DNA from 3 places in the Pseudoalteromonas sp. SG44-8 genome. Region 2 is predicted to be linked to each of the others. Evidence: predicted binding sites of a transcription regulator. Region 2 holds the regulator's gene; each other region holds the start of a gene.

Region 1 (3,263 bases), on a different contig from region 2:
GACTAAAATCAGCGGGGTTTGCTTTAATTTTTTGCGCTAAGTTAAGTAATTTAAGTGCGCCTTGTTGGTCTAACTCTAGACCCGATAAAAAATGATTAAACATATAAAACCTATGGTGTAATTTTTGTTCCGACGTGCTCACCCGCGAGTAGAGCAATTAAGTTTTCTGGCTTTTGCCAGCTCGAAATGTAAACGCCACGTCGTAAGTGCTGGGCAGCAAGAAGGCTGGTCTTTACTTTGACCTCCATCCCACCCAAAATTACTCCTTCTGCAATTAAAGTATTGATCTGGTTTGTGTCAAGTTGATGTAACGGCTGTTTATTTGCATCAAGTACAGCTTCTACATCAGTCATAAAAATAATTTCCGCATTAAGCTCTTTAGCTATTGCCGCCGCCGCTTCATCAGCGTTTACGTTATACCAAAGGCCATCTTCACCAAAGCCGATAGAGCTGACCAGAGGTAAACGACCGAGTTTTAATAACTCCGGTATCACACTTTGCACACCGCCGTCACAATTACCAACTTGACCAAGTGCTTTGAGTTTTTGTGACGAAATAATGCCCGCTTCGTATAAACTAAGCCCGACGGGTTTATGACCTGCGATAATTGCTTGGCTCATTAATTGTTTATTAGCACACCCAGCAAGCGCGCCAACAATATAAGGCATTTGCTCTTTTGGACTGATGCGTAAACCTTGATGTTTCGCACTAGCAAAACCAGCCTCAGTCAACCAATTATCAACTAGTGAACCGCCACCATGAACGATGACAAATTGTGCTTGAGTTTGCGATGCAAGCGCCTCAAATAACGCTTTAGCCGCGTCTTCTGTATTGAGTACTGCACCACCGAGTTTAATGACCCATGTTTGCATTACTAACTACCCTTTTAAACCTGTACTATGGGCAATACCCATGGCTAAATTAATGCACTGCAATGCTTGCCCTGCAGCACCTTTTAATAAGTTATCAATAGCTGCCATCACAATTAGCTGCGTACCTTGCTGCTGCCATGCAATATCAACGTAAGGCTGCTTTGCAACTCCTTTAATTGATGGCATTTTATTACCAAGCAATCTGATCAGTGGCTCATCAGCAAGCACTTGATAAGCTTGTGTAACTTGCTCTGGTGTAACTCCAGGTTTCAATTGCACATAAATAGTTTCTAAAATACCGCGTGGAAAATTACCTAAATGCGGCGTAAATAACACCTTGTGACCTAAATGCTGCTCAATCTCAGGACTGTGTCTATGATTAAACAATCCATAAGGTGCTAACGACACTTCACAAAAATGCGTGGCTACACTAGCTTTACGCCCCGCACCGGTTACACCCGATACAGCATTAATAATAATGGTTTGATAGGCTAATAAGCCGGCTTGTTGCAAAGGTTTTAACGCATTCAGCGCTGCTGTTGGATAGCAACCAGCCACAGCGACTAACTGCGCTTTAGCGATTGCTTCACTATTCCATTCAGCCAATCCGTAAGCCGCTTCACTGAGTAATTCCGTATGTTGATGCTCAAAACCATAATAAGTTTGATAATCTTCATTACTGCTTAAACGGTAGCCACCCGATAAATCAAATACTTTTTTGCCCATGCTTAAAAAACGTGGCGCTAAGTCAACACTCACTTTATGATCAGTACACAAACATACAAAATCGGCCGACTTTTCAATATCGTTATAAGCGCTATCACTAAGAGGCAATAAAGGAGAATCAAGCAAACCTAAATGCTCAGGATACAAGTCACTTAATAATTTACCCTTATCTAAGCTTTGCTCAGATACATAGCAACCAGCTAAGGTTAATTGCGGGTGTTTTACTACCAAACTTGCTAATTCTGCGCCGCTATAGCCACTTGCGCCAATAATCACTACTTTCATTCGTTACTCTTTTTGGTTTTTTGTTACTACATATATATTCAAATCGGGTTTAACAGTGCATAAAACACTATTTTATGAATGAAATCTGGTTATCGTCGTTTTATATTCATTGCGTCGCTTTAATATATTTATGCTTAAAAAGTGAATTGATATTCATCATAAATACTTTTATATTGTTATGCAATTAGATTGAATACTTATTTTGGATTTTTTTATGTCATTACCGTCTTTTTTATCTATGTATCAGCAATTGATTGCTGCACCTTCAATTAGTGCCATGGATGAGTCATTGTCTATGAGCAATAAAGGGGTGATCGATTTATTAGCTACTTGGTGTACAAGTCTTGGATTTGAATGTGAAATTACTGAGTTGTCGGGCCCTAAAGGTCGTTTTAACTTACTCGCAAAACGTGGCCAGGGAGATGGTGGTTTAATGCTTGCCGGTCATACCGATACAGTCCCATTTGATGATAGTCGTTGGAACTATAATCCGTTTAAATTAAGTGAAGATAACAATAAATTATATGGTCTAGGCAGTATTGATATGAAAGGTTTTTTCGCTTTTGTATTACAGGCAATCAGTGAACTAGATAAGAATATTCAAACACAGCCAATTTTGATTCTAGCTACTGCCGACGAAGAAACCACCATGGCCGGTGCACAGCAAGTTTGTCAGCATAAAAACTTAAAGCCAGCTCGGTGTATTATTGGTGAACCTACTGATATGACACCTGTTTTCACACATAAAGGACATATGAGCAGCGCGATTCGCGTAGTCGGTCGTTCCGGACATAGCTCTGATCCTGAACGTGGTTTAAATGCCATTGAAGTGATGCATAAAGTTATTGCAAAACTGTTAACTTTAAAAGAGCAATTAAAGAATAAATATGCAGTTGAGCATTTTGTTATTCCTTACCCTACTTTAAATCTAGGACACATTCATGGTGGCGATAATGCAAATCGCATATGTGGCTGCTGTGAAATGCATATTGATATGCGCCCTTTACCGGGTCTAAGTGTGCAAGAACTGCAAATGATGCTGTTAAAAATAGCCACAGAGATCAATAACCAATATCCAGATTCAGTCAGTGTAATGGATATGCACGAGCCAATCCCCGCTTTTACTGGCAGTACTGATTCGGCATTAGTTAAACTGGCAGAAAAAATATCAGGAGAGCAAGCAGTTGCAGTGAACTACTGTACTGAAGCGCCATTTATTCAACAATTGGGTTGTGAAACGATTGTGATGGGACCGGGTTCAATTAATCAGGCTCACCAACCCGATGAATTTTTGGCGATGGAAAAAATTAAACCATCTCAACATATTATCACTGAAATGATCAGAACATCGTGTTTTAGCTAACAAAGAAAGTGCTGCTT
Region 2 (3,263 bases):
GAACTGTAACGACCCTGATACCACCGAAGATAGCTACATGCAGGTAATTTATTCTAAAACAGCTAAATTATTTGAAGCTGCAACAGGCCTTGCTGCGATTATTACCGAAAAAGACGACTCTACGCTGCAAGCGCTTAATCTTTATGGTATGCATTTAGGAACCGCTTTTCAATTGGTGGATGACGTACTTGATTACAATGCTGATGCTGAGCAGTTAGGTAAAAACATCGGTGATGATCTGGCCGAAGGCAAACCTACCCTGCCACTACTTTATGCTATGCGCCACGGTAATGCTGAGCAAGTACAGTTGATCCGTGATGCCATTGAGCACAGTAATGGTATGGACCACTTAGAAGCTATTCTAAGTGCCCTCAATGAAACCAAAGCACTTGAGTTTACGATGAATAAAGCCAACGAAGAAGCTGATAAAGCGATTGCGTGTTTATCTGTATTAGATGAATCACCGTATAAAGAAGCACTCGTTAGCTTGGCTCGTATTGCCGTTGATCGTAATCACTAATAAACACCTAATGTATAAAAATCCTTCGAGCATAAAAAAGCCTGCAAATGCAGGCTTTTTTGTATCAATCGACTTAGCAATTAAGCGTTGATGAAATCAACACCTTCTTGGATGTCTTTTTTCAGCGTATCAAGCATGTCGTTTTTAGCTTGCTCTTCAAATGCGCTTAGTTCACCGTAAGAAAGAATTTCTTCTACGCCGTTTTTACCTAAACGTACTGGGTGTGCAAAGTATGCAGCATCGCCATTTTCAACAGCAACGTAAGCGTAATCTACAACGTCTTCACCTTGTAAGCCTTTAACTAAAGACATACAAAAACGTGCAGCAGCAGCGCCCATTGATAATGTTGCAGAACCACCGCCCGCTTTTGCATTTACTACTTCAGTACCTGCATTTTGGATACGTGGAGTAAGTGCAGCAACTTCTTCATCAGTGAAAGTAACGCCTTCAACTTGAGATAGTAACGGAAGGATTGTTGTGCCTGAGTGACCACCAATTACTGGTACTTTCACAGTTGCAACGTCAACACCTTTAAGCTCAGCTACAAATGCTTCTGAACGGATCACATCAAGAGTGGTAATACCGAAAACACGTTTCGCGTCGTAAGTACCTGCTTTTTTGAATACTTCCGCAACAATTGGCACAGTGCCATTTACTGGGTTAGTGATAATACCCACTAATGCTTTTGGACAGTTAGCAACAATACCTTCTGCTAATGTTTTGATAATACCAGCATTAACATTAAATAAATCAGCGCGGTCCATACCAGGCTTACGTGGCATACCAGCAGGGATAAGAACGATATCACAACCAGTTAACGCTTGATCTAGTGCATCAACACCAAAGCCTGCAACTTTAACGTCAGTTGGGATATGAGAAAGATCAACAGCAACACCAGGAACAACTGGAGCAACATCATAAAGTGATAATTCAGAACCAGCTGGTAAGCCTGTTTTTAATAATAAAGACAACGCTTGGCCGATACCGCCAGCAGCACCTAATACAGCAACTTTCATTGGAATTCTCCGTAATTTGAGGTAGGAAATATTTGTGGCTCTAAAGATAATGAAATTAACGACTAAAGACAAATTTATCCTGCTTATTTCACATATAATTTAGACCATAGTTGTAAACTTGCTGGTTTACAGCACTAAAATCCATCGCAAAAGCAAACAACTACTGCATAAGTATGCAACATTGTGTACAATTAGCGCATCACTTATGAATAAGAACCTATAATATGCAACCACAAGATAAACAAGAAGCATTAGTAAAGGCCTTTAAGGCACTTTTAAAAGAAGAAAACTTTGGTTCACAAGGTGAGATTGTTGACGCCCTAAAAGAGCAAGGCTTTGATAATATTAGTCAAAGTAAGGTGTCGCGGATGTTAAGCAAGTTTGGCGCGGTACGCACTCGTAATGCCAAACAAGAAATGGTCTATTGTTTGCCTGCTGAAATGGGCGTACCTACAGCGAAAAGCCCATTACGTCAGTTAGTGATCGATATAATGCATAACGAAATGATGATCATTATTCGAACCAGCCCAGGAGCTGCACAATTAATTGCTCGACTATTAGATTCATTAGGTAAAGCAGATGGCGTACTAGGTACCATTGCTGGTGACGATACTATTTTTATCGCTCCAGCTAAAGTATCTGAAATTGATGTAACTCTTGAACGTGTGCGTATTTTATTTGATACGGTATAAATCTACCGATTCAAACTTTTTACAGCTGCTTTAAAAAGTTAATTGATGGGGCAAAAAACGCAGAACCCATATCGGCTTGAGTAAAATCAAGCCAATGATCGTAGCAATCGGCATCACCTAATCGACTTCGTAATACTTGCTCAAATGCATTTCCCTGTGCTGCATAACTAATCGCTAATATACCCTGTTCGTAAACGTCACCATAAGGCATGTTTTGATTTAATTGCAGTGGTTGCCCTTGCTCATCTTTTAACTCAGTGCGTACAGCATGACTATTCTCAGTCGCAGGCATAATCAAGGTATTATCTAAGCGAGTGCGTCCCATTATTTGCTCTTGCTCACTCAGAGGTAAATTTTGCCACACACTTAAGTCATGCTTATAGCGCTGTATATGTACGTAACTGCCTTGATCTTCAAAATGGTTGGGTTTATTGATTAACGCTGTGATGCGCTTTTGGCGACCATGAGGAGTGTCACCACCGAGTATAAAACCATTAAAATCGCGACCATCTAAAAATCGAAAGTTTCGCACTTGCTCAACCAATTCAACATCGGGGGCAAATAACTTAAGAATTTGCAAAGCAAATAAATGGTTTACATCTTCCCTATCGGAACGAATTTGGACAAATAAATCAAAAGGCTGAGCCCCCATAATATGATCATTATGAGTAATATTAGGAAAGCTCTGTAATTCACTAGGCAGAAATTCAGGCAGAATGTGCGGCCAGTACTGTGCCCCCACTGCAACTAGGCTGGAGAGCATCGATTCAGAAAACTGATCTGAAAACTCATCTTGGATAGCGCTAACGTATTTTAACTTTTTGCGTAATGACTCATCGTGGCCATCAAATACATTAAAAAACAAATGTAAACCGTGCAAGTTTGCCTCAGCACAAATTCCAGATTGCGCTTGCGCCATGGTATTTCCTTAACTCAAAATCTCATACACGGCGTTTTTAATGAAATTAAAAATACTAAAGCACTTAATCTGCGAAAAAGTTAACCGTGTGTGGTGTTATTTTTATTGTCACCTGT
Region 3 (3,263 bases), on a different contig from region 2:
GCTGACTTTGGGTAACGGCTTCTTTTTGTTGTACAAGCAGGTTACCAACAATGCCGGTGACGCTGGCTTTAATAGTTAAGTTTCTGACTTGGCGATTTAAATCATCAACGATCAGTTGTTGGCGAGCGAGATCGCGCTCTGCAGCTTTGAGTTCAAATGCGAGTGTATCTTTAGCAAGTTCAACTTCTTGTTGAGCGTGTTTGTAAGAAAGCTTGGCACGGGCAAGATCATCAACTGCTTTTTCTAAATCAATTTGGCTGATCAAGTTTTTTTCGATAGAAAGCTTAGCACGGCGATTTTCCCTGTCTGCTGCATTGAGCTCTACTTGGGCGAGATCAAGCGTTTTGGTTAAGCTTAACTTTTGTCGGCGTGCTTCTAAGTGCTTACGTTGTAATTCACCATCAAGGCGGGCTAACACCGATTGTTGCTGTTTTAGTTCATTATTGAGTTCTGGGCTATCGACTAAAGCAATAATGTCATCTTTATTTACTTTATCACCGGCTTTAACTTGTAAATCCACATAGCCACGTTCTGGGCTATAAACCTTGGGAGCATTTGCAGCAACAATTTTACCGCTGGCGGCTACATCACGTACTAAACGACTAATATTAACGGTAGCAATCTGTAAAGAAGCCCGCTCAACAGAAATACTGCCTTGATTGTTACCCATAAATGCTTGTGCACATAAAGCAAGTACAGCAAGTGATAGCGCCAGTACTATTAATGGTTTTTTGTAACTACGTCTTTGCGTAATACTTACATCTTGTCCGCTGGTATCTTTTATCATGAGTGATCCTTAGCTATGTCTATTCTCGCAGTAAGTGATCATCAAGCTCACTACTAAGACAGTGATTGGTGAAACTAAAAATAAACTGAGAATAAACATAAGTTGTGTCCTGTAATTATCTTTTAATGTTTATTCGAATATCATGCCACTATTTAATGTCATGATTTTAATGAAATAATTATTTATTTTTAAATTATTTGGTGTCCGCGGACATAAATTGTGTCCGCTGCGGACACTTTACTATGGCGGCTAAGAAGCTGCCGCAGGCGTCAACAGGGTGAGCAAGCTAAAAACTTACTAACTAGCGTAAATTATGCAAAATGTGACTGTTGTGATGATAATTATGCATTAATTAGTGGCTTTAAATTTACCCATAAAAAGACACTGGAAAGAGTATTTACTCTAATGTGCACTGTGGTATCGACCTTGAACGACAGCAAAGAGATTCAATAAAAAAGAAAGCATTTATTTTCGCTACATAACTCAGTGAATATTTATTCATTTTTACTCTGGTTTACGTTAACGTAAACTGCAGGTTTGTAGAGCGGTTATTTTACAACTTGTTAAATATGACACCAGTGTCATAAAAAAATAACGGGTAAAATATCGCTAAATGTTAAAAATAGGCATGAAATAAAAAGATTGTGTTGTGGTGAGAAATATTCAAGAATGTGAATATGTATTCAAAGCGCTATTGACTCAATGTACAATTGGCGATAGTTTTGACTGTCTGCTAGCAAACCGTCGAGAAGGTCATTCATAGCTAGCTGTTGTAGCAAGGGGAGGGGTCTATGTTATACGACTCAAAATTAGAAAAAGATAATTGTGGCTTTGGCTTAATAGCCCAAGTTAATGGTCAGGCAAGTCATCGTTTAATTCGAACAGCGATCACTGGCTTAGACCGTATGGAACACCGTGGTGGTATTTCTGCCGATGGTAAAACAGGCGATGGCTGTGGCTTATTATTACAAAAGCCAGATAGCTTTTTTCGTGCTATTGCCGCTGAAAAAAATTGGCACTTGGGTAAAAATTATGCCGTTGGCATGATTTTCCTAAACTCAGATCCAGTACTTGCGCAAGCTGCAAAAGATATATTGAGTGAAGAACTCGAAAAAGAAACCCTCAATATTCAAGGTTGGCGAATTGTGCCAACAGATGAATCATGTTTAGGGCCAATTGCAATAAAGCAGTTACCTAAATTTGAACAGATTTTTGTTAATGCACCAGAAGGCTGGCGCCCAAAAGATTTAGAGCGTCGTTTATACGTTGCGCGCCGTCGTGCTGAAAAGCGTTTAAGCGAAGATGAAGGCTTTTACATTGCCAGCTTGTCAGGGTTAGTAACTATCTACAAAGGCTTAATGATGCCGGTGGATTTGCCTAACTTCTATTTAGATTTAGCCGATATCCGCATGACCAGCGCAATTTGTGTATTTCACCAACGTTTTTCAACTAATACACAACCGCGTTGGCCTTTGGCTCAGCCGTTCCGCTATTTAGCGCATAACGGTGAAATCAACACCATACAAGGTAACCGCCAGTGGGCTCGTGCTCGTTCATATAAGTTTGCATCGCCGCTTATTCCAGATTTGCAATCAGCAGCACCATTTGTCAATGAAACCGGCTCAGATTCATCAAGCCTAGATAATATGCTTGAGTTGTTTTTAGCTGGTGGCATGGATTTATTTCGTGCTATGCGAATGCTAGTACCACCTGCATGGCAGAAAAACCGTGCGATGGATGATGACTTACGTGCATTTTACGACTTTAACTCTATGCACATGGAACCATGGGATGGCCCAGCTGGTATTGTGATGTCTGATGGGCGTTTTGCTGCGTGTAACTTGGACCGTAATGGTCTGCGTCCTGCACGTTATGTGATCACTCAGGATGGCTTTATTACCCTAGCTTCTGAAGTGGGTATTTGGGATTACACTGCGGATGAAGTGGTTGAGAAAGGCCGCGTTGGCCCTGGTGAGCTGTTAGTTATTGATACTCAGTTAGGTAAAATTTGGCACTCAGACGAAATTGATCGCGACCTTAAATCTCGCCACCCATATAAAGCATGGCTTGAGGCCAATGTTAAGCGCTTAACGCCGTTTGAGCAGCTATCAGAGCAAGATGCGGGCAACCGTTCATTTGATGATGAAACATTACTGAAATATCAAAAAATGTTTGGTTACACCAATGAAGAACTTGATAGCGTTATTCGCGTAATGGGTGAAATTGGTCAAGAAGCAACCGGTTCTATGGGGGATGACACGCCATTTGCAGTGCTTTCTGAAGGTAACCGTTCATTGTTTGATTACTTCCGTCAAAAGTTTGCGCAAGTAACTAACCCGCCAATCGATCCACTGCGTGAAAACCATGTAATGTCGCTGGCGACCTGTATCGGTAGTGAGCAAAACGTGTTTAACGAGACCACCGGCCACGCTAAGCGTCTACAGTTTGATACTCCAATTCTAATGTATGCAGACAT

Evidence for each region. The regulator ArgR, encoded in region 2, controls arginine synthesis, uptake and breakdown. The targets are predictions, from matches to a motif close to ANTGAATANNTATTCANT.
Region 1: the regulator ArgR is predicted to act here: its motif matches at 2,024-2,041, upstream of argC (N-acetyl-gamma-glutamyl-phosphate reductase).
Region 3: the regulator ArgR is predicted to act here: its motif matches at 1,458-1,475, upstream of gltB (glutamate synthase large subunit).

What each region holds. Positions count from the first base shown of each region.
Region 1 covers NZ_JACJEQ010000016.1:37,892-41,154, forward strand. Annotated here, with positions in the region: gene H5163_RS13415 (ornithine carbamoyltransferase) at 1-103, opposite strand, end outside; gene argB (acetylglutamate kinase) at 111-872, opposite strand; gene argC (N-acetyl-gamma-glutamyl-phosphate reductase) at 879-1,883, opposite strand; gene argE (acetylornithine deacetylase) at 2,098-3,246, shown strand.
Region 2 covers NZ_JACJEQ010000005.1:164,974-168,236, forward strand. Annotated here, with positions in the region: gene ispB (octaprenyl diphosphate synthase) at 1-520, shown strand, start outside; gene mdh (malate dehydrogenase) at 601-1,536, opposite strand; gene argR (transcriptional regulator ArgR) at 1,761-2,228, shown strand; gene H5163_RS06495 (Dyp-type peroxidase) at 2,248-3,147, opposite strand; gene H5163_RS06500 (ABC transporter ATP-binding protein) at 3,212-3,263, opposite strand, start outside.
Region 3 covers NZ_JACJEQ010000040.1:8,530-11,792, reverse strand. Annotated here, with positions in the region: gene H5163_RS19505 (efflux RND transporter periplasmic adaptor subunit) at 1-787, opposite strand, end outside; gene gltB (glutamate synthase large subunit) at 1,579-3,263, shown strand, end outside.